Regions from separate parts of the Bradyrhizobium sp. USDA 4451 genome, predicted to be linked through region 3. Evidence: riboswitches for the same ligand, from Rfam matches in the RefSeq annotation. Region 3 holds a riboswitch; each other region holds the start of a gene.
The links. Region 3 has a riboswitch for cobalamin ahead of ACVMB0_RS36910 (HoxN/HupN/NixA family nickel/cobalt transporter). Riboswitches for the same ligand answer to the same signal wherever they lie in the genome.

Region 1 (4,791 bases), 3.1 Mb from region 3:
AACCTCACCGCGCTCCGGCTGAACCGCAATGACCGACTTGCCCCATTCGATCGCTGCGAAATGGAAGGCGCCGTCTCGGCAATCCGGATCATGCTCCGGCGCGCCCCATGCGCGCGCGAGATCGTCCTGCAGCTGCTGCGGGAGGCCGGAGATCGCCGCGCGATAGTCGGCGACGCCCCATGTCAGTTTCGAGCGGAGCAGCACGTTGCCCAGCGACCCCGCCGGCTCAAGATCAAATCCCGCGGCGGCGAGATCGGCCAGCAATGTCTCGACCGAAGCCAGCGCATCGAGGCCCACGGCATGCGCGATCTGATGCGGACGGCCCGGGTAGTTCGTGAGCACGAGCGCGAGCGTCTTGTCTTGCGCCGGCTTGCTCGCAAGCCGATGCCAGGCTGCGACCCGCGCGACAACAGCTGCGACGCGCTCGGCATCCGGCCGATGTGCCAGATGCGCGAACTGCAGATCGGCATCGCGCTCGCCCGGTGATTTGAAGCTGACGACGCCGGCAAACAGGCGGCCGTCGACCTCCGGCAGCACGACATGCATCGCCAAATCGCCGGGCGAAAGGCCACGCAGCGACTCCGTCCAATCCTCGCGCCGCGCCGTGGATAGGGCGACCTGGAACACCGGACACGCTACGGCGTCGAACGGGCTCGCGCCGTCATCGCCAGCCGCGGAGAACGCGGTTGCGTTGACAATGGCGGCCGGCGGGGATCGCACGAACTGGCCGCGCAGCCAATCGGCGACGCCAGCCGCCTTCAGCGACGTGACGAAGACGCCGTGGGCCTCGAATCCCTTCGCCCGCAATGCATCGATCAGTGCATCGACCGGCGCCGTGTCGCCGGCCGCCAGATACGAACGATAGAAGGTCACCAGCACGAGCGGCCGGCCATCCGACGCCGGCAGCGCCGCGACCGCACCGCGCCCGGAATCGTAGACGCCGATCTCGGGAAGATCGATCTCGCCGACAACAGGTCCGGCATAGAGCCCGGACGCCAGCGCCAGTTGCGCGATCACGGCCTGTGCGGCAACCGGCCCGCCCTTGTCGCACAGCACTTTCAGGCGACGCAGTGTCGACACCGGCAAGGTCGAAAATTCATCAAGCCGCAGATCGTCGCGTCCGTCCGCCGGCAGCACCACCAAAGCGATGCCGCGTTCCTTTGCCAGACGGTGCACCGCGGCCAGCCCGTATGACCAATAGGGCTCGCCGCCGATCAGCCGGATCAGGATGCCGCGCGCGTGCGACAGCGTCCGCTCGATATAGGTGTCGACCGACAGCGGATGGCGCAGCTCCGCGAGATTGGCGAGCCGCAGCGGCGGCAGCGCGGCGCGGCCGCGACGCCAACCGGCCGCGAACGCAGCGAGATCGCTGTCGGAAAACGACAACACCACGAGATCGGCCGGATCCTGGCCGAGGTCCCTTGGCGTCGCGGTCTCTTCAAGGCCGCGGCTCTCGCGGAAGACGACATGCATCAGACACCAAGCCGCGCCCTGATCGCGGATTCATCGATATCGCCGTGTTCGCCGATCACGACCAGCTTCGACTGCCGCGGGCGCATGCCCCAGGGCATGTCGAACTGATGCCGCACCCGCTCGCCGACCGATTGCACCAGCAACCGCATCGGCTTGCCTTCGACCGCGATATAGCCTTTGGCGCGCAGCACGTTCTGCTCGCGCGCCAACCCCTTGATCGAGGCCACCAACGCATCGATATCCGTAACCTCCGGAAGATCGATCACCACCGAATTGAAATCGTCGTGCTCGTGCTCCTCCTCGCCGTCGTGATGCGAGGGCCGTGACGCGAGGTCATCCTCCGCCGCCGCCTCAAGGCCCAGGATCACGCGGGCATCGATGGCACCGTCGACGATCGGCAGCATCGGCACCTCGCGCGGCATCTCGGCCGCGATCACTTCTTTCGCCGCCTTGATCCCCTCCGCCCCAGCGAGATCGGCCTTGGTCAGCAGCACGACATCGGCACAGGCGATCTGGTCCTCGAACACCTCCGACAGCGGCGTCTCGTGATCGAGATTCTCATCGGCCGCGCGTTGCGCCTCGACCGCGGCCACGTCAGGCGCAAAGCGGCCGGCGGCGACGGCCTCGGCATCGGCCAGCGCGATCACGCCGTCGACCGTGATCCGCGAACGGATCTCCGGCCAGTCGAACGCCTTGAGCAACGGCTTCGGCAAAGCGAGGCCCGATGTCTCGATCACGATGTGATCGGGCTTCACGGGTCGCGCCAACAACTGCTCCATCGCCGGGATGAAATCGTCGGCGACGGTGCAGCAGATGCAGCCATTGGCGAGCTCGACGATGTTCTCGCTCGGGCAATTGGCATCGGCGCAGGATTTCAGGATGTCGCCATCGACACCTTCGCTGCCGAATTCGTTGACCAGCACCGCGAGCTTCTTGCCGTTGGCGTTGCGGATCAGGTGCTGGATCAGCGTCGTCTTGCCGGATCCGAGAAAGCCGGTCACGACGGTGACCGGAACCTTGGCGAGGGTAGTCATTCGGCGGCCTCCGGCACGACGGGAAGAGGTGGAATGCGGGCGAGCGATTGCTTGCGGAAGATTTCGGGACGGCTGCGCCACGGCACGATGCCGTCGGGCGCCGCCGCATAGGCGGACGCGCCGGCGATCACATCCCTGGCATTGGCTTCGGACAAGCGGCCGTAGACATAGGACCATCGCCCCGGCGCGCTGAGCGCGACCGAGCACCCCTGGCTGCACGCCGACAGGCATTCCACGGGAACCAGATTGACGTCATCAGGCACGCCGGCCTCGACGAGCGCGGCATGCAGGCGCGCACCGGGCGCGGCCTCACCTTCGCCCAGCGTCTGGCCGGCGCGGCAGGTGATACAGACATGAAGTGTAACGCTCATCGCCCTTCCTGGATTGACAACGGGAAGCGATGAGGCACACGAACCGATGCGAACAGGTTCGTTCCCCGTCGCGGAACACCCCGTCCGCCGGTCTCACAACTGCTGCGCTGGCAGGTCTCCCGGCTTGCGGAGCAGGATTTCTCCCTTTGATCCCCGCCTTCCCGATCCCTTTGGGGAATCAGTGGCTTTGGGCATCTCTCCGGTCACGGTCGCGGGGGCGGCTGCTTTTCAGGCCCGACTTGAGCCCTATCGCATTCCCTCTTCGCCTGTCATAGGACAGGAACCAACGCGGGCCCACCATTCGTCCGCGGCTCGAACTTGTCAAGCCGAAGGAACGCCATGACGTCTGAAGGAAACGGGGCCGAAGACGAGATCGTCAGCAGCGATGCGTCGCTGGACGCGCGCCACGCGACCAAGATGGCGAAAAAGAAGGTCGCTCGCGACAAGATCATGGCGACCAAGAGCGGCGAAAAGGGCCTGATCATCGTTCATACCGGCGCCGGCAAGGGAAAATCGTCCTCCGCCTTCGGCATGATCGTGCGCTGCGTCGCGCACGGCTTTCCCTGTGCTGTGGTGCAGTTCATCAAGGGCGCCTGGGATACCGGCGAACGCCGCCTGCTCACCGGGCATTTCGGCGACCTCTGTCAATTCCACGCGATGGGCGAAGGTTTTACCTGGGAAACGCAGGATCGCGCCCGAGACATTGCAGCCGCCCAAGCGGGCTGGGAAAAGGCCAAGCAGCTGATCGCCGACCCGAGCCTGCGTATGGTGGTGCTCGACGAGATCAACATCGCGTTGCGCTACGACTATCTCGCAATCGCCGATGTCGTCCAATTCCTCACGACGTCGAAGCCGCCGATGACACATGTCGTGCTCACCGGACGCAACGCCAAGGACGAATTGATCGAGATCGCCGATCTCGTCACCGAGATGACGCTGGTGAAGCATCCGTTCCGCTCCGGCATCAAGGCGCAGCCGGGCGTCGAGTTCTGACGGACAGCACCATGGCGCGCGCGTTGATGATCCAGGGAGCGGGCTCGGACGTGGGCAAGTCGCTCATCGTCGCCGGCCTCGCGCGCGCCGCCACGCGACGCGGCCTCCGCGTGCTGCCGTTCAAGCCGCAGAACATGTCGAACAACGCGGCCGTGACCATCGACGGCGGCGAGATCGGACGCGCGCAGGCCTTGCAGGCGCTAGCCGCCGGCGTCGAGCCGCACACCGATATGAACCCGGTGCTACTGAAGCCGGAAACCGATGTCGGCGCCCAGGTCATCGTGCACGGCAAGCGCATCGCGACCGCCCGCGCGCGGGACTATGCCGCCATGAAGCCGTCGCTGATGGGCGCAGTGCTGGAGAGCTTTGAGCGGCTGAAGGCGCGCGCCGACCTGGTGCTGGTCGAAGGCGCCGGCAGCCCGGCCGAGGTCAATTTGCGCAAGTCCGACATCGCCAATATGGGCTTTGCGCGCCGGGCCGACGTCCCGGTGGTGCTGGTCGGCGACATCGACCGCGGCGGCGTGATCGCGCAGCTCGTCGGCATCAGGACGGTAATCGATCCCGACGATGCCGCGATGATCCAGGGTTTTGTCATCAACAAATTCCGAGGTGATCTCTCGCTGTTCGATGACGGCTACCGCCTGATCGAAGCCCGCACCGCCTGGCGCGGCTTTGGCGTGCTGCCGTGGTTCGCTCGCGCCGGCGAGTTGCCCGCCGAAGACGCGCTCGGGCTCGGCGAGGCGCGCAGGCCCGGCCGATGCAAGATCGCCTTTCTAGCGCTGTCGCGGATCGCCAATTTCGACGATCTCGATCCGCTCAAGCTCGAACCCGACGTCGATCTCGTGATGGTGCGTCCAGGTCAAGCCATTCCGGGCGATGCGCGGCTCGTCATCCTGCCCGGCTCGAAATCGACCCGCGGC
Region 2 (4,791 bases), 5.7 Mb from region 3:
TCCTGCGAGGTCTGGGTCTTGAGCTGAAAATTCTGCGGAATCGGGGCGAATGTCAGCGGATCGAAGGCCGGCCCCGATGCGACGCGCTCGTCGACATCGGGCGTGCGGAAGGCGCGCGCGGCGCGACCGAACGCCGAGAAGGTGTCGGTGAAACGATGCTCGACACCGACATGCAATGCGTACTGTGTCTCGTTGCTGTCGAGCGGTGCCGCCTGCGTGTCGAAAGCGAACGGCGCATTCGGATCGTAGCGATCGCGCGCCGAGACGTGGGTGTTCTGCACCCGCGCGCCGTAGGAGAAGTCGATGGTCGGCAGCAAGCCGAACGTGTGCTGCCAATAGCCGGCCACGCTCTGCTGCTCGATGTTGTAGACGTGGGTGGGATCGACGCCCTGATAGGCGCCGCGTGCCTCACGGAAGGTCGAATCGTAATAGTCGATGCCGGTCAGGATCGTGGATGGCATCCCCAGCATGACATTCTTGACGCTGAGCCGCGGCGTCAGAGACCAGGTGTGCAGCGCGGCGTCATTGTAGGTCGAGGCGAAGCTAATGGTCGGCACGGTGCCGAAGAAGCCGCTCTGCGTCTCGCGCTGCCGCCAGCCGCCGTCGACGATCAGGTCGACGCCGTTCACCAGCGTTCTGGTGAAGCCGGTGGTGACGCTCGCGGTCTGCTGGTTGGCATAGTCGAACGGCGTCGCCGCACCGCGACGATCACTCAGCAACTCGTTGACGCCGATCGACGGATCGACCAGCCGTCCGCCGGGCAGGCCGAGCTTCTGGTCGCTGCCGGTGACGGTGACGAAGGCGGTGAGATCCGGCGTGGTGTAGTTGACGTTGCCGACGGCGTTGCGCTGGTCGAGCGCATTGTTGACGCGGTAGCCGTCGGATTTGATGCCGTTGCCATGGAACGAGGTCGACCACGGTCCCGAATCCAGCGCGGCGGAGACCGCGGCCATCCGGGTGTTGAACGAGCCAACTCCGGCCTCGGTGCGCATCGTGGCCGGCGGACCGCCGGCGCCGGCCTTGGTGATGATATTGACCACGCCGCCCACCGCGTTGTCGCCGTACAGCACCGCGCCGCTGTTGCCTCTGACGATCTCGATCCGTTCGATCGAATCGAGCGGGATCGTGGTGAGATCGAAGCCGGCTTTGTCGACGTCGTTGAGGCGGCGGCCGTTGAGCAGGAACAGGGTGTTGTCGGTCGCGAATGCGCCGAAGCCACGCAGGTCGACCGAGGTCTTGGCGCCGTTCGGCCCGCCATAGAGCGATTGCAGCTGCACGCCCGGCACCTGCGCCAGGATTTCCGGCAGCGACTGCGACGGCGAATGCGCGATGTCGTCGGCGGTGATCACGGTCGAGGAGGAGCCGACGACCCCGGCAAACTGGCGGCCGCCGCTGCTGCCGCCGGTCCCCGTGGCCGAGCCGGCTCCAGCCGAGTTCGATCCGGCGCCGCTGCCCGCGTTGCTGCTCTGCGTGGTGCCCGGCGCCGGGCGGCGTGGGGCCGGGGTCTCGTCAGCGGGCGGTTTGGCGCGGGTAACGTTCTGGTCGCCGGATCGGCTGACTTCGATCGTGGGCAGCTGATCGGGAGCGGGCGCCTGCTGCGCCCGCGCAGTTGAGAGGACGATCGTCGGCAAGATGATCGTCGACGCGAGCAGAAGCGCGCGGTGCCGGTCGGGTGGGAAGGAAAACATAGGCGAGACCTCGGTAACGTCAGTGGCACGTCACCGCGAAGCAGTCTCACCATGTGCTTGCAGCATCAGGTGAAGCTCATGCCTGTACTCCCCGACCGGCATCCTCGCGTGTGACCACGGCTGACGGCAGGTCTCCTGGCTCGCGGGTCGTTACCCTTCGTCGCCTTCCCAGGACCGAGATTCCCAGTGGCCTGTGACGAAGGATTCACCGCATACAGTTGCGGGGGCAGCCGCGGCGTTGGGGAAGTTTCCCCGCACCGCATTCCCTTTTCATCTCATGAAAGAACCGTCATGGTCATCTAGGGTTCGGCCGGGCAGCAAAGTCAATCCGGCGGAAGTCGGGCAATGGCCGCACGGCCACGGTTTTTGTCGGGTGTCGCTTGTCTGCCACGGCGATGGCTGTAAGAGCATGGATGAGATGAGCGTGCAGGATTTTGCCTTGGCGGCCGAGATCGCGGCGCGGCGGCGGTGGAGTGCCACCGCGGCGCTATTCGCGCTCGTGGTTCTGCTGTGCGTGCTCTCGCTCGGCATCGGGCCGGTGCGGCTGTCGCCGCTCGCGGTGATCGAGGCGCTGTTCGGTGGCGGCAGCGACGTCGCGCAGGTCATCGTGCGCGAGATCCGGCTGCCGCGCACCATCCTGGCATTCGCGATCGGCGGCATTCTCGGGCTGTCGGGCGCGGCGCTGCAAGGCCTGCTGCGCAATCCGCTGGCTTCGCCGTCGCTGTTCGGCGCGCCGCAATCGGCGGCATTCGGCGCGGTGCTGGTGATCGCGCTCGGCCTCGCCGATGTGCGGTCCTACGCGCTGCCGGCAGTGGCGATTATCGCCGCGTTCGGCTCGGTGTTCGCATTGCTCGCGATCGCCGGTCGCAATGCCGGGCTGCTGATCCTGATCCTCGCAGGGCTTGCGATCTCGAGCTTTGCGGGTGCCGCGACCGCGCTGGTGATGAACCTCTCCAGCAATCCGTTCGTGGTGCTGGAGATCGCGTTCTGGCTGCTCGGCTCGCTGGAGGACCGCAGCTTCGAGCATGTGGCGCTGGCGCTGCCCTTTATCGTCGCCGGCGCGGCCATCCTGCTCAGCCAGGCGAGCGCCTTTCGTGTGCTGACGCTCGGCGAGGAGGCGGCGCAGAGCCTCGGCGTCGATGTCGGGCGGCTGCGGCTCTTCGTCATCACGGGCGTCGCGCTCGGCGTCGGCGGCGCGGTCGCGGTGACCGGCACGATCGGCTTCATCGGCCTCGTCGCGCCGCATCTGATGCGCCCGGTGATCGGTCATGATCCGCGCACGGCTGCTGGTACCGAGCGCGCTGACCGGCTCGGCGCTGCTGCTTGCCGCAGATATCGCGGTGCGCATCATCCCCTCGACCTCGGACATCAAGGTCGGCGTGCTGACCTCGATCATCGGCGTGCCGTTCTTTCTTTACCTCATCATGCGCGAGCGCCGCGCGCTCGGCGGAGGCGTGGCATGACGCTGCTCTCCGCCACAGCGCTCAACGCCTCGCTCGGCAGCCGCAAGGTGCTGCACGATGTCTCGCTGTCGCTCGCGGCCGGTCACCTAGTCGCGCTGGTCGGACCGAATGGCGCCGGCAAGACCACGCTGTTGCGCGCGCTGGCTGGCCTGATCCCGTCTGACGGCGAGATCAGGATTGGCGGCGAGGCTCTGGCGTCATTGCCGCTGCGCGAGCGTGCGAAACGTTTTGCGTATCTGCCGCAGGGGCACATGGTGCACTGGCCGCTGCCGGCACGCGATATCGTGGCGCTCGGCCGCTATCCACATGGCGCGACCGATCCGGCGCGGCTGTCGCCCAGGGATATGGAGGCGGTGCTGCGGGCGATGCAGGCCGTCGATGTCACCGAGTTCCGCGATCGCCGCGTCACCGAGCTGTCCGGAGGCGAGCGCAGCCGTGTCGCGCTGGCCCGGGTGCTCGCGGTCGAGGCGCCGGTGATCCTCGCCGACGAGCCGACCGCCTCGCTCGATCCGCGCCATCAGATCGACGTGATGCAGAAGCTGTGCAACGTCGCCGACACCGGCGTGCTGGTGATCGTCGTGACGCATGACCTCGGCCTCGCCGCGCGCTTCGCCGATCATGTGCTGGTGCTGTCGGAGGGGCGGCTGGCGGCGCAGGGCGCGCCTGATGAGGCACTGTCGGAAGCAGTTCTCGCCAGCGTATTCCGCGTCAGCGCCTACCGCGCTGAATTCCAGCGCGAGGCGGTCATCGTGCCATGGGCGGACGTCTGATGCGCGCGTGGCGTCTCGCAGCCTTGGCCGCGGCGGCATGGATCACGTCGCTTGGTGCCGCGTCCGCCGCCGGCCCACGCATCGTCTCGATGAATGTCTGCAGCGACCAGCTCGTGCTGTCGCTCGCCGACCCGGATCAGATCCTCGGCCTCAGCCGCTTTTCGCGCGATGCCTGGCAATCCTGGGCAGCCGAGAAAGCGCGAAACTTTCCGCGCCTGTCGGGCGAGGCCGAGGACGTGCTGCTGCTCAAGCCAGACATCGTCGTGGTCAGCCTGTTCGACAAGCGCGCGACGCGTGACCTGCTGAAGGGCCAGGGGCTGCACCTCGTCGAATTCACGGTACCGCGCACGCTGGACGAGGTGAGGGATCAAATCCGCGCCATGGGCGATGTGGTGCAGCATCCGGATCGCGCCGAGCTGGAGATCGCGCGGCTCGATGCGGCGATCGCACGGGCGCGTGCGGTGGCGAGCGCGCATCATTACCGCGTGCTGCCGCTGGAGCGGCGCGGCTTCGTGCCGGGAGGTAACAGCCTGATCAACTCGCTGCTGGCGGCAACCGGCCTGACCAATGCGGCCGGTGAGCTCGGCCTCGGCCCGGGCGGGTTTGCCTCGCTCGAGGCCATCGTGAAGTTGCGGCCGGATTTCATCCTGGTATCGGAGGCCGGCGATCGCGCCGAGGATGAGGGCCGCGCCTTCCTGCTGCATCCGGCGCTGGAGCGCTTCTATCCGGAGCCCAAGCGCATCGTGCTGCCCGAGCGGCTCACAGTGTGCGGCGGCGTGATGCTGGCGGATGCGCTGGACCGGCTGACGGAAGAATTGCAGCGCGTGACGCGGTAGTTGATGTGCCCCGCATCTAAGTCCCGTCATCCTG
Region 3 (4,791 bases):
CGCCTGATCACAAATTCATTCTGCACCTGCGTTCACCCAGCCGTTGATTTCGATGACGAAGGCAAACGGCTCGTGCGATCAGTTTCAAGAAAGTGCGCACGCTGCAGTGCAGACTGGTGGCGCCGCCGCGGTGTGCCTGCGACATCGTCTTCGATTATCTCATTCCCACATTGGTCGTGTACCGCGTCGATCGCCGTCGATAAAACAATCATAGCTATCTATCCGCAGTCTTGAGGTAGGCAGGCCGATCCGCGGTCGCAGGAGCTGGTCAGTACACCTGAGTTGATGAACCAACGTCCGGTCACCTCTGGCGACGATTAGCGAGCCGTCGATCATATCTCGACGCGTCGAAGATGCGCACGTTTCGTTCATCGAGGCGCTTGCCGGACACGTATAGCCGTTCGACGGAAAACGAAGCAGTTGATCACGCGGCACGAGCCCTCGAGCGACTTCTTAAAGTGCACCAGCAAGAGCGATGCCAATATTTTACGACATCGATAGGTGGAGAAGCCGACTAGCCCAGATGTGCGGTAGGCCAGACGATGACTGATCTCCTCAGAGATGTTGCCGCTCTTTCATTGGCGACTTTCGAGCTCGATATCGGAGGTTTCTGGTTCTAGTCGCACAACCAAGCCGCTCCGCCGGCGATTGCGGACACAGCGAACCAGTGGAGCGCCGGGACTAACCGCGCTTGGCCAGAGCGTAAACTATTCGCAGTTTTGAACGCCAGCGATCGGCTAGTTCGAAGTCGCTTTTGCGCTGGTGGTATTGAACCCGACATTGTTCGATGTCCGACGCACGGAGCTGATGACGCCGAAGACGTGCGATGATTGGTTGTATGAGTTCACCCCGGCTTGAGCGGCTTTTCGAGTCCTTGCCAGCGATAGATCGCAAATGACAGCGCCCAACTGACCAGGAAGACGCCGACGACGAGATAGCCGAAATTGGCCAAGCTGCCGTTGAGATCGTTCACCGCGCTCCAGAAGGTGCCTTCAAGCGCTAATTTGTTGGCGAGCAGGCCAAGTGCCTCGATGCCGCCGATCAGCAGCGCCACGACGACTGAGATCGCCGTAATGGTCAGATTGTACCAGATCTTGCGGATCGGATTGAGGAAAGCCCAGCCATACGCGCCGACCATCAAGACGCTGTCGGTCGTATCGACGAGCATCATGCCGGCGGCGAAGAGAGCCGGAAATATCATCACCGTAGTGAAGTCTAGCCCTCCCGAAGCTTGCCCGGCTGCGACGGTGAAAAGGCTGATTTCCGTCGCGGTATCAAATCCGAGGCCGAACAACAGACCGATCGCGAACATCTGCCAGCTCGCCGTCACCATGCGAAACAGTGGGCGCAAGAGCCGGGACAGCAAGCCACGACCAGACAGAAGCAGATCGAACTCATGCTCTCCAATTCGTTCGCCACGCCGCGCACGCTGAAAGCTCCGCCAGACATCCCGTAGGATCACAAGGTTGATGGCGGCAATCGTCAGTAAGAAGAAGGCTGATGCGCCGGTGCCGATGATGCTGCCAACCGCCCGGAACTCCTGGAAACCGCTTTGCAGGGCGAGCGCCGCAGCTGCGATCGCGGCGACCGCCACTGCAACCGACAAGGAATGGCCAAAGGCGAAGAAAAGTCCGACCGCGAGAGGGTGCCTGCCATCCTGCATCAGCTTGCGAACGACATTGTCGATGGTCGCGATATGATCGGCATCGACGGCGTGCCGAAGGCCGAGCACATAGGCCAGCAAGGCTGTCGCCAGCAGCGTCGGCCTGTCGGACAGCGCTACGATGGCCCAGGTCCAGGCCAAGCAATTGATGGCCAACAAGAAGGCATAGAGCGAGATGATTCGACTACGCGAGGCCGCCGATCCGTCGTCTAAGGCAAGCGTTAGATATGAGAACATGATCTTGCTTCGGTAGCGCATCTAGATGAGTTTGGTTACGAACGTCCCTCGTTGCATAGGCGCCGCGCACGCCAAAGCCGGTCCGGTCAGACTGAAGACGAACCGACGGATACAGCATACGATGATCATGACCATTCGCAGCACGAGGTGGACAATTGCGCTGGTCGCAACGGCAGTGGAGTTGAGTGGCATTTCCTACTTTTCATGGCTAGTGCCTCCTTCGCGGTGCAGGTTTCGTGCCGCTCTGCTCGGCTAACGTGCTCGACCGCTTCGTCAGGCTTATATCGGCCGTGAGCTCGTGTCGCGCGATTGCGCCGCCGCGTTGACGTTGCAACCTCGATCTGAGCCGTAGTCAAGTTTAGCGAGCCAACCAGTGCCTCAGAGCACCCCGTCCGACGCATTGCGCATGACAATGGCTGCTAGCAGGTTTCCTGGCTGCGGTTCGCCGCTCTTGCCCCTTCTCGGAATTGCGAATCCCGGTGGTATGGAATGGTCATCGCCGCGCCACTTATAGTTGCGCAGGGCCGCTCCGGCATTGTCCTGCCAGAACCCACCGAGCGCCCTTGAATAGCCTTTCGAACACTACCGATGACAAAGCGAAATGGCCTCAGAGGGCGCGTCAAGTAGTCGCCGGCGAACAGGCGAGACGCCGTGGCTGAGGAAAAAGAGATAACTTTGCCTCTCAATCTCGGAATTGCGGACGAGATCGAGGCTCCAAGACGCTGCGGCTCTGCCTGCACAGTAACTCGGCCCGGCGCTAGCCCCACGAAGAAAAAAGGACGCTTGAAGACACTTAGGCGACTGGAAGGCTGACTTCGTCTCTGTCCTTCGTCATGGCGTCATAGACTTTGACCTGGAGCATGGGACGGCGCTTCTTAAGCTCTTGCGCTCCTGCCCAGGCGCCGTCTCTTGTCGCGAACTCGGTTTTCAATTGACCGTCGACTTCGAGCACATAACCGAAAGCGGGCAATCGACGAGTGGATGCAACCATCTTAATCCCTTAGCATCGACGAATCCGATCGATGCTCGCACCTAACCCGAGTCGCCTTCGGCAGGCCAGTAGGCAGGAGAGCGGCATCCGCGACCACGAATCGGCAGGTTATCGCCGCTCGTCGCAGAGGACTGCGCGCGCCATCACGGCGTTGACGACGACTTCCGCTGCTTGCTCTGGCGCGTGCTCCATTGTCCTGAGATGAATCTCGGGCCTTATCGGCGCTTCGTAGGACGCATCGATGCCCGTGAAGTTCTTGATCTCACCGGCTTTTGCCTTTGAGTAGAGACCTTTTGGATCCCGCCTTGCGCATTCCTCGATTGGCGTATCGATAAAGACTTCGATGAACTCGTCCTTACCAATCAGGCTGCGAACCATATCTCGTTCGGACCTGTAGGGGGAGATGAACGAACAGATCACGATCAAGCCGCTGTCCAGCATCAACTTGGCAACCTGTCCGGCACGCCGAATGTTTTCCACCCGCGCAGCCTTCGAGAAGCCCAGGTCCGCGTTCAATCCGTTCCGGAGGTCGTCACCATCCAGCAGCATGGCATGCCGCGACATTGCGAGCAGCTTCTGATCAACCATGTTGGCGATCGTCGACTTTCCCGCGCCAGACAGACCGGTGAACCAGACGACGCAAGGCTTCTGATCCTTGAGCGCGGCGCGCTCACTCCTGCCCACCGAAAGCGCCTGGCAGGAAACATTGGTGGCCCGCCGCAGCGGAAACGCAATCATGCCGGCGCCGACGGTGCGATTGGTGCAACGATCAATGACGATAAATGATCCGGTTTTCCGGTTGACGTCGTAAGGATCGAATGCGGCGGGCAGTGCAGTCGCAATATTGCAGAACGCGATCTCATTGAGAGAAAGCGTCTCGGCAGCCAGGTGCTCACATGTGTTGACATCGATCCGATGCCTGATCGCGGTAATGCTGCCGGCGACCGTTTGCAAGCCAATCCGCAGGATGTAATTTAGTCCGAGAGCGAGCGACTCGTTGTCCATCCAGATCAGATAAGCGGCGAATTGATCGGCGACGCTGGGTCGTTCGGTTGGTCGCGTCAGAAGATCGCCACGGCCAATGTCGATCTCGTCTTCCAGCGTAATGGTGACGGCATCGCCGGCTTCGGCGTCGACAAGGTCGCCATCATGGGTCACGATCCGCTTGATGCGGGTGGTACGTCCGGATGCGGCGACGACGATCTCGTCGCCTGCCGAGATCCTGCCGGAAGCCACCGATCCGGCGTAGCCGCGAAAATCCGGATCGGGCCGGTTCACCCATTGGACTGGAAAGCGGAAAGCCTGGCTTGCGGTGTCGGACTGGATATCGACGCTCTCCAAATGCTCCATCAGGCATTGACCATGATGCCACTTGGTATGAGCGGACCGGTCGACGACGTTGTCGCCGTGGCGGGCAGAGATCGGGATCGGAACAATCGAGCTAAAGCCAAGGCCGGCGGCAAAGGCCAGATAGTCGGCGACGATCCGATCGAAAGCAACCTTGCTGTATGCGACTAAGTCGATCTTGTTCACTGCCAGCACAACATGGCGAATGCCAAGCAGCGAACAAATGAAGGAGTGGCGGCGGGTCTGAACCAACACGCCCTTGCGGGCATCGATCAGGATGATTGCGAGCTGCGCATTCGAGGCGCCGGTCGCCATGTTGCGGGTGTACTGCTCGTGACCGGGAGTGTCAGCCACCATGAAAGAGCGCCGCGGCGTCGTGAAGAAACGGTAGGCGACGTCGATCGTGATACCCTGCTCCCGTTCGGCCTCGAGCCCGTCCACGAGCAGCGCGAAGTCGATGTCGGCGCTGCCATGCCTGACGCTGTCGCGTTTCACTGCCACAAGCTGATCTTGGTAGATCATCTTGCTGTCGTGCAGCAACCGCCCGATCAGG
Region 4 (4,791 bases), 5.2 Mb from region 3:
TGTTCGCGGCCAGCGCCCGCGAGAACATCCGGTTCGGCCGGCCCGACGCCACCGATGCCGAGGTCGAGCGCGCCGCCGATCTTGCGCACGCCACCGAATTCCTGCGCCGGCTGCCTGAAGGTTTCGACGCCCAGCTCGGCGAGCGCGGCGTGACGCTCTCCGGCGGCCAGCGCCAGCGCATCGCGATCGCGCGCGCGATCCTGCGGGACGCACCGCTGCTGCTGCTTGATGAGGCGACCTCGGCGCTCGACGCCGAGAGCGAGACGCTGGTGCAGACCGCGCTCGAGGAATTGATGCGCCACCGCACCACGCTGGTGATCGCGCATCGCCTCGCGACCGTGCTGTCCTGCGACCGCATCCTGGTGATGGACCACGGCAAGATCGTCGAGCAGGGCACCCACGCCGAGCTGGTCGCCGCCGGCGGCCTCTACGCGCGGCTGGCGCGGCTGCAATTCGAGGGAATCTAGCGAATTGGGGCGCCTATGCGCGCCGCCGATGCGATCCATATGCGCGGCGCGGCGGACATTCCGCCAGAGCATGTCGCCACAACCCTGACCCGGTTGCTGTGATCAGCGCGATGCGCTTCTCTGTGCTCGGAAAGCGACCGATCGGTTTCGGAATGCGGGGAGTGGCGAGATGGGTGGTTTGGTGATCAGCGGCGGCCGGGTGGTGGATCCGGCCAGCGGGATGGACGCGATCGGCGATGTCGCCGTCGTCGACGGCAAGATCGCCGCGGTGGGCACCGGGCTCGGCGGCGCGGAGCGGCAGATCGACGCGACCGGGCTCGTGGTGGCGCCGGGCTTCATCGACCTGCACGCGCATGGCCAGACCATTCCGGCCGATCGCATGCAGGCGTTCGACGGGGTGACGACGACGCTCGACCTCGAGGCCGGCGTGCTGCCGGTGGCGTCCTGGTACAAGCGGCAGGCCGAGAAGGGCCGGGTGCTGAACTACGGCGCCGCCGCCAATTGGGCGTTCGCGCGGATCGGCGCAATGACCGGCTCGAATTCGGAGAGCTCGCTGGAATCGTTCGGCGCCGCGATGCGTGATCGGCGCTGGATCGAGAACGTCGCGACCGAGGGCGAGGTCGGCGGCATCCTCGAGCGTCTCGCCAATGGATTGAACGAGGGCGGCATCGGCATCGGCATCCTCAACGCCTATGCGCCGGGCGCCGGCGTGCAGGAATTGACCGCGGTGTGCCAGCTCGCGGCCAATCATGCGGTGCCGACCTTCACCCACGTCGCCTACATGTCTCGCATCGACCCCGAGAGCGCGGCCGAGGCCTATATCCGCCTGATCGGCTATGCCGGCGCCACCGGCGCGCATATGCACATCTGCCACTTCAACTCGTCGAGCAAGACCGACATCGAGCGCTGCGTTGCGCTGATCGCGAAAGCGCAGGCGCAGGGCCTGCCGATCACGGTGGAAGCCTATCCCTATGGCACCGGCTCGACCGTGCTGGCCGCGACCTTCTTCAGCGATCCGAAATTCGAGGAGCGCAACGGTCTCGGCTACGACTCAGTGCAGCGCGTGACTGACGGTCACCGCTTCGGCAGCCGCGAGGAGTTGCTGGCGGCGCAGGCCGCAGATCCCTCGGCGCTGGTGCTGTGGCATGTGCTCGATATCGAGAACAATTCGCATCATCGCGATTTGCTCGACATGGCGGTGCTGTATCCGGGCGGCGCGATCGCCTCCGACGCGATGCCCTGGACGCTGTCGGATGGCCGTCCCTATAGCGGCGACGCCTGGCCGCTGCCGGACGATGCCACCTCGCATCCGCGCTCGGCGGGCTGCTTCACCCGCTTCATCCGCGAATGGGTGCGCGAGCGCAAGAAGCTGTCGCTGCTCGAGGGCATCCGCAAATGCGCGCTGATCCCGGCCGAGATCCTGTCGGCGAGCACGCCCGCGATGCGCGCCAAGGGCAGGCTGCAGGCCGGCGCCGACGCCGACGTCGTGGTGTTCGACTACGAGACGCTGAGCGACCGCGCGACCTTCTCTGCGATGAATCGCCCGGCGGAAGGCGTGCGCCATCTCGTGGTCAGCGGCCAGCCGCTGATCAATGATGGCGTGCTCGACGTCGCGGCGCGTCCCGGCCGGCCGGTGCGCCGGCCCGTCACCGGAGGCTGAGGTGGCGGTCCCGATCCTGCTGGTCGCGGGTTTTCTCGGGGCGGGCAAGACCACGGTCGTCAACCATCTGCTGGCGCATGCGCAAGGACGGCGCATCGCCGCCGTGGTGAATGATTTCGGCGCGATCAATATCGATGCCGAGCTGATCGCGGGCGCCAGCGACGGCGTGGTCAGCCTGAGCAATGGCTGCATCTGCTGCACGCTGGAGGGCGACCTGCTGCGCACGCTCGCCAGTTTGCTGCGGCGTGATCCGCGTCCCGAGTTCATCGTGATCGAGACCAGCGGCATCGCCGATCCCGCGGACATCGTCCGCAATCTGATGGATCCCGTGATCTGGAAGGAGGCGCCGCTGGAGACCGTGCTGTGCGTGGTCGACGCCACGCAGCCGGTCGCCGCGCTGGACGATGCGCTGCTGCGCGCGCAGCTGCGGGCGGCCGATGTGGTGGCGCTGAGCAAGGTCGATCTCGCCGATGCAGCCGCGTGCGCCGCGATTCGCGATGCCGTGCGCGTGGTGCGTCCGGCGGCTGTGATCGTCGATGCCGTGCATGGCGAGGTGCCGGCGGAGCTGCTGTTTCCGGCGGATCTCGATCATCTGCCCGCGCCGCGCGAGACCGCGCCGCGACGGCCGGTGTCCGACCGGTTCGAGACGCTGAGCTGGACGTCGGAGCGGCAGGTATCGCTGCCGCGCCTGCAGCAGGCGATCGGCAAACTGGCGCCGAAGCTGGCGCGCGCGAAGGGCTTGTTCGAGACGGTCGAGCAGCCCGGACGGCTGACGGTGTTTCAGCTCGCCGGCGGCCGCGCGACCTTGGCTGCCGGCGGCGTGCCGGCGCCCGGCGTGCCACGCACGCGGATCGTGTTCATCGCCGAGATGGGCGCGCTCTCGCGTGCGGAGATCGATGAGGTGATGCAGGGATGCGTCGCGTGACATGAAAGCATGCGTGCGACAATCGCATCGAATTGACAGCCATGCCGACTGCACCTATCGTTTTCACCGACGGTTCCCTTCGGGGATCAAAAGGGAATGCGGTGCGAGGGTAACCCCAATGCCGCAGCTGTCCCCGCAACTGTAAACGGCGAGCCTTTCGTCAAATTTGCCACTGGGCTATCCGCCCGGGAAGGCGTCGACAGGCGATGACCCGTGAGCCAGGAGACCTGCCGTCAGTCGTGGTCACACGCGAGCACATCGGGCGGGGGCGTCCTGGTGGGATCGGAGCACTGCCCTTTCGGCGATGCGCCAGTCCGCGTTCGCGGTGACGTGCCACGTTACCGCGAGTCGTTTTCATGTCTCCGTCCTCTCCCGTTGCGCGCAAATGGCGCCTCGGTCTCGTCTGCTCCCTGTCATCGTTGCTGCTGCCGGCTGAAGGCTCGGCACAAACAGCTCCAACCACAAGCCTCGATCCGATCGAGGTGTCGCCCTCGGCGTCCGCAAAGCCCAGGCCCGCGGCGCGCAGCAGCAATACCGCCGCGTCGTCGCGGCCGCGCGCGAGACCCGCAGCGTCAGCGGCAGCGGGCGGCACGCCGCACGCCGCGGCGTCGGGCACATCGGGGACGGCATCGCCGACGCTCAACGCCAACACGCCGGGCGGCACCGGCAGCCGTCTCAACCTCACGCCATTACAGACGCCGGCCAGCGTCGAGATCGTCACGGCGCAGACCATTGCCGAACGCGGCCAGCACAATGTGCTCGATGCCGTCACCCAGGACGCGGCCGGGTTCATCGCAACGCCGGCGCCCGGCAATGGCGGCCTGTCGTTCAGCACCCGCGGCTTTGCCGGCAGCAACTCGGTGATGACCTTGTATGACGGCACGCGCTTCTATGTCGGCTCCGGCACCTTGACGTTCCCCTACGATACCTGGTCGACGCAGCGCATCGAGGTGCTGCGCGGTCCGGCATCGGTGCTGTACGGCGAAGGCGCGATCGGCGGCGTCATCAACGTGATCCCGAAGAAGCCGCTCAACACATCGTATAACGAGGCCGAGGTCTCGCTCGACAGCAACATGACGCGGCGGCTTTCGGTCGACAGCACCGGTCCGATCAATCCCAATGTGTCATACCGGATCAACGCCACCGGCAACATGTCGGACGGCTGGGTCGATCGCGACAAGACCTCGAATGCGGTGGTCTCCGCAGCCGTCCGAGTGCAGGCGTCGGACAATCTCGCCTTCACGCTGTCCGAGGATTATGGCGACCGCAGCCCGTCGCGCTATTTCGGCACGCCGCTGATCAACGGTTCGATCCAGGACGCGCTGCGCTTCAAGAATTACAACGCATCAGACAGCGCGATCCGCTACCAGGACAGCTGGACCCAGTTCAGGACCGAATGGGATGTCGCCGACGGCATCAAGCTCAACAACACGCTGTATTATCTGACCAGCGAGCGGCACTGGCGCGACATCGAGAACTACAGCTGGAATCCGAACACCCGGCTGATCGATCGTTCGAGCTATATCGAGATATTCCATGACCAGAAGCAGCTCGGCAACCGGATGGATGCGACCTTCAGCGGTCACATGTTCGGGCTCGCGAACCAGGTCGTTGCCGGGTTCGATGTCAACCGGATCGACTTCACCCACATCAACAACTCGCCCTATGGCGGCGCGTCATCGGTCAATCCCTACGTGTTCGATCCCGGTTCGTTCTTCGCGACCACGACGGCGACGACG

Region 1: another riboswitch for cobalamin. It lies ahead of ACVMB0_RS21810 (DUF1636 family protein); the one in region 3 lies ahead of ACVMB0_RS36910 (HoxN/HupN/NixA family nickel/cobalt transporter).
Region 2: another riboswitch for cobalamin. It lies ahead of ACVMB0_RS10075 (TonB-dependent receptor); the one in region 3 lies ahead of ACVMB0_RS36910 (HoxN/HupN/NixA family nickel/cobalt transporter).
Region 4: another riboswitch for cobalamin. It lies ahead of ACVMB0_RS12535 (TonB-dependent receptor); the one in region 3 lies ahead of ACVMB0_RS36910 (HoxN/HupN/NixA family nickel/cobalt transporter).

Annotation. Positions count from the first base shown of each region.
Region 1 covers NZ_JBTRCH010000001.1:4,754,042-4,758,832, reverse strand. The annotation lists gene cobN (cobaltochelatase subunit CobN) at 1-1,473, opposite strand, end outside; gene cobW (cobalamin biosynthesis protein CobW) at 1,473-2,507, opposite strand; gene ACVMB0_RS21810 (DUF1636 family protein) at 2,504-2,878, opposite strand; cobalamin riboswitch at 2,971-3,181, opposite strand; gene cobO (cob(I)yrinic acid a,c-diamide adenosyltransferase) at 3,218-3,871, shown strand; gene ACVMB0_RS21800 (cobyric acid synthase) at 3,883-4,791, shown strand, end outside.
Region 2 covers NZ_JBTRCH010000001.1:2,198,031-2,202,821, forward strand. The annotation lists gene ACVMB0_RS10075 (TonB-dependent receptor) at 1-1,688, opposite strand, end outside; cobalamin riboswitch at 1,797-1,994, opposite strand; partial or broken gene ACVMB0_RS10080 (FecCD family ABC transporter permease) at 2,107-3,151, shown strand; gene ACVMB0_RS10085 (ABC transporter ATP-binding protein) at 3,148-3,921, shown strand; gene ACVMB0_RS10090 (ABC transporter substrate-binding protein) at 3,921-4,757, shown strand.
Region 3 covers NZ_JBTRCH010000001.1:7,880,528-7,885,318, forward strand. The annotation lists gene ACVMB0_RS36905 (flavin monoamine oxidase family protein) at 1-26, opposite strand, end outside; gene ACVMB0_RS36910 (HoxN/HupN/NixA family nickel/cobalt transporter) at 845-1,900, opposite strand; cobalamin riboswitch at 2,305-2,502, opposite strand; gene ACVMB0_RS36915 (hypothetical protein) at 2,694-2,891, opposite strand; gene cysN (sulfate adenylyltransferase subunit CysN) at 3,000-4,791, opposite strand, start outside.
Region 4 covers NZ_JBTRCH010000001.1:2,711,331-2,716,121, forward strand. The annotation lists gene ACVMB0_RS12520 (ABC transporter ATP-binding protein/permease) at 1-467, shown strand, start outside; gene ACVMB0_RS12525 (amidohydrolase family protein) at 637-2,127, shown strand; gene ACVMB0_RS12530 (CobW family GTP-binding protein) at 2,129-3,052, shown strand; cobalamin riboswitch at 3,106-3,301, shown strand; gene ACVMB0_RS12535 (TonB-dependent receptor) at 3,409-4,791, shown strand, end outside.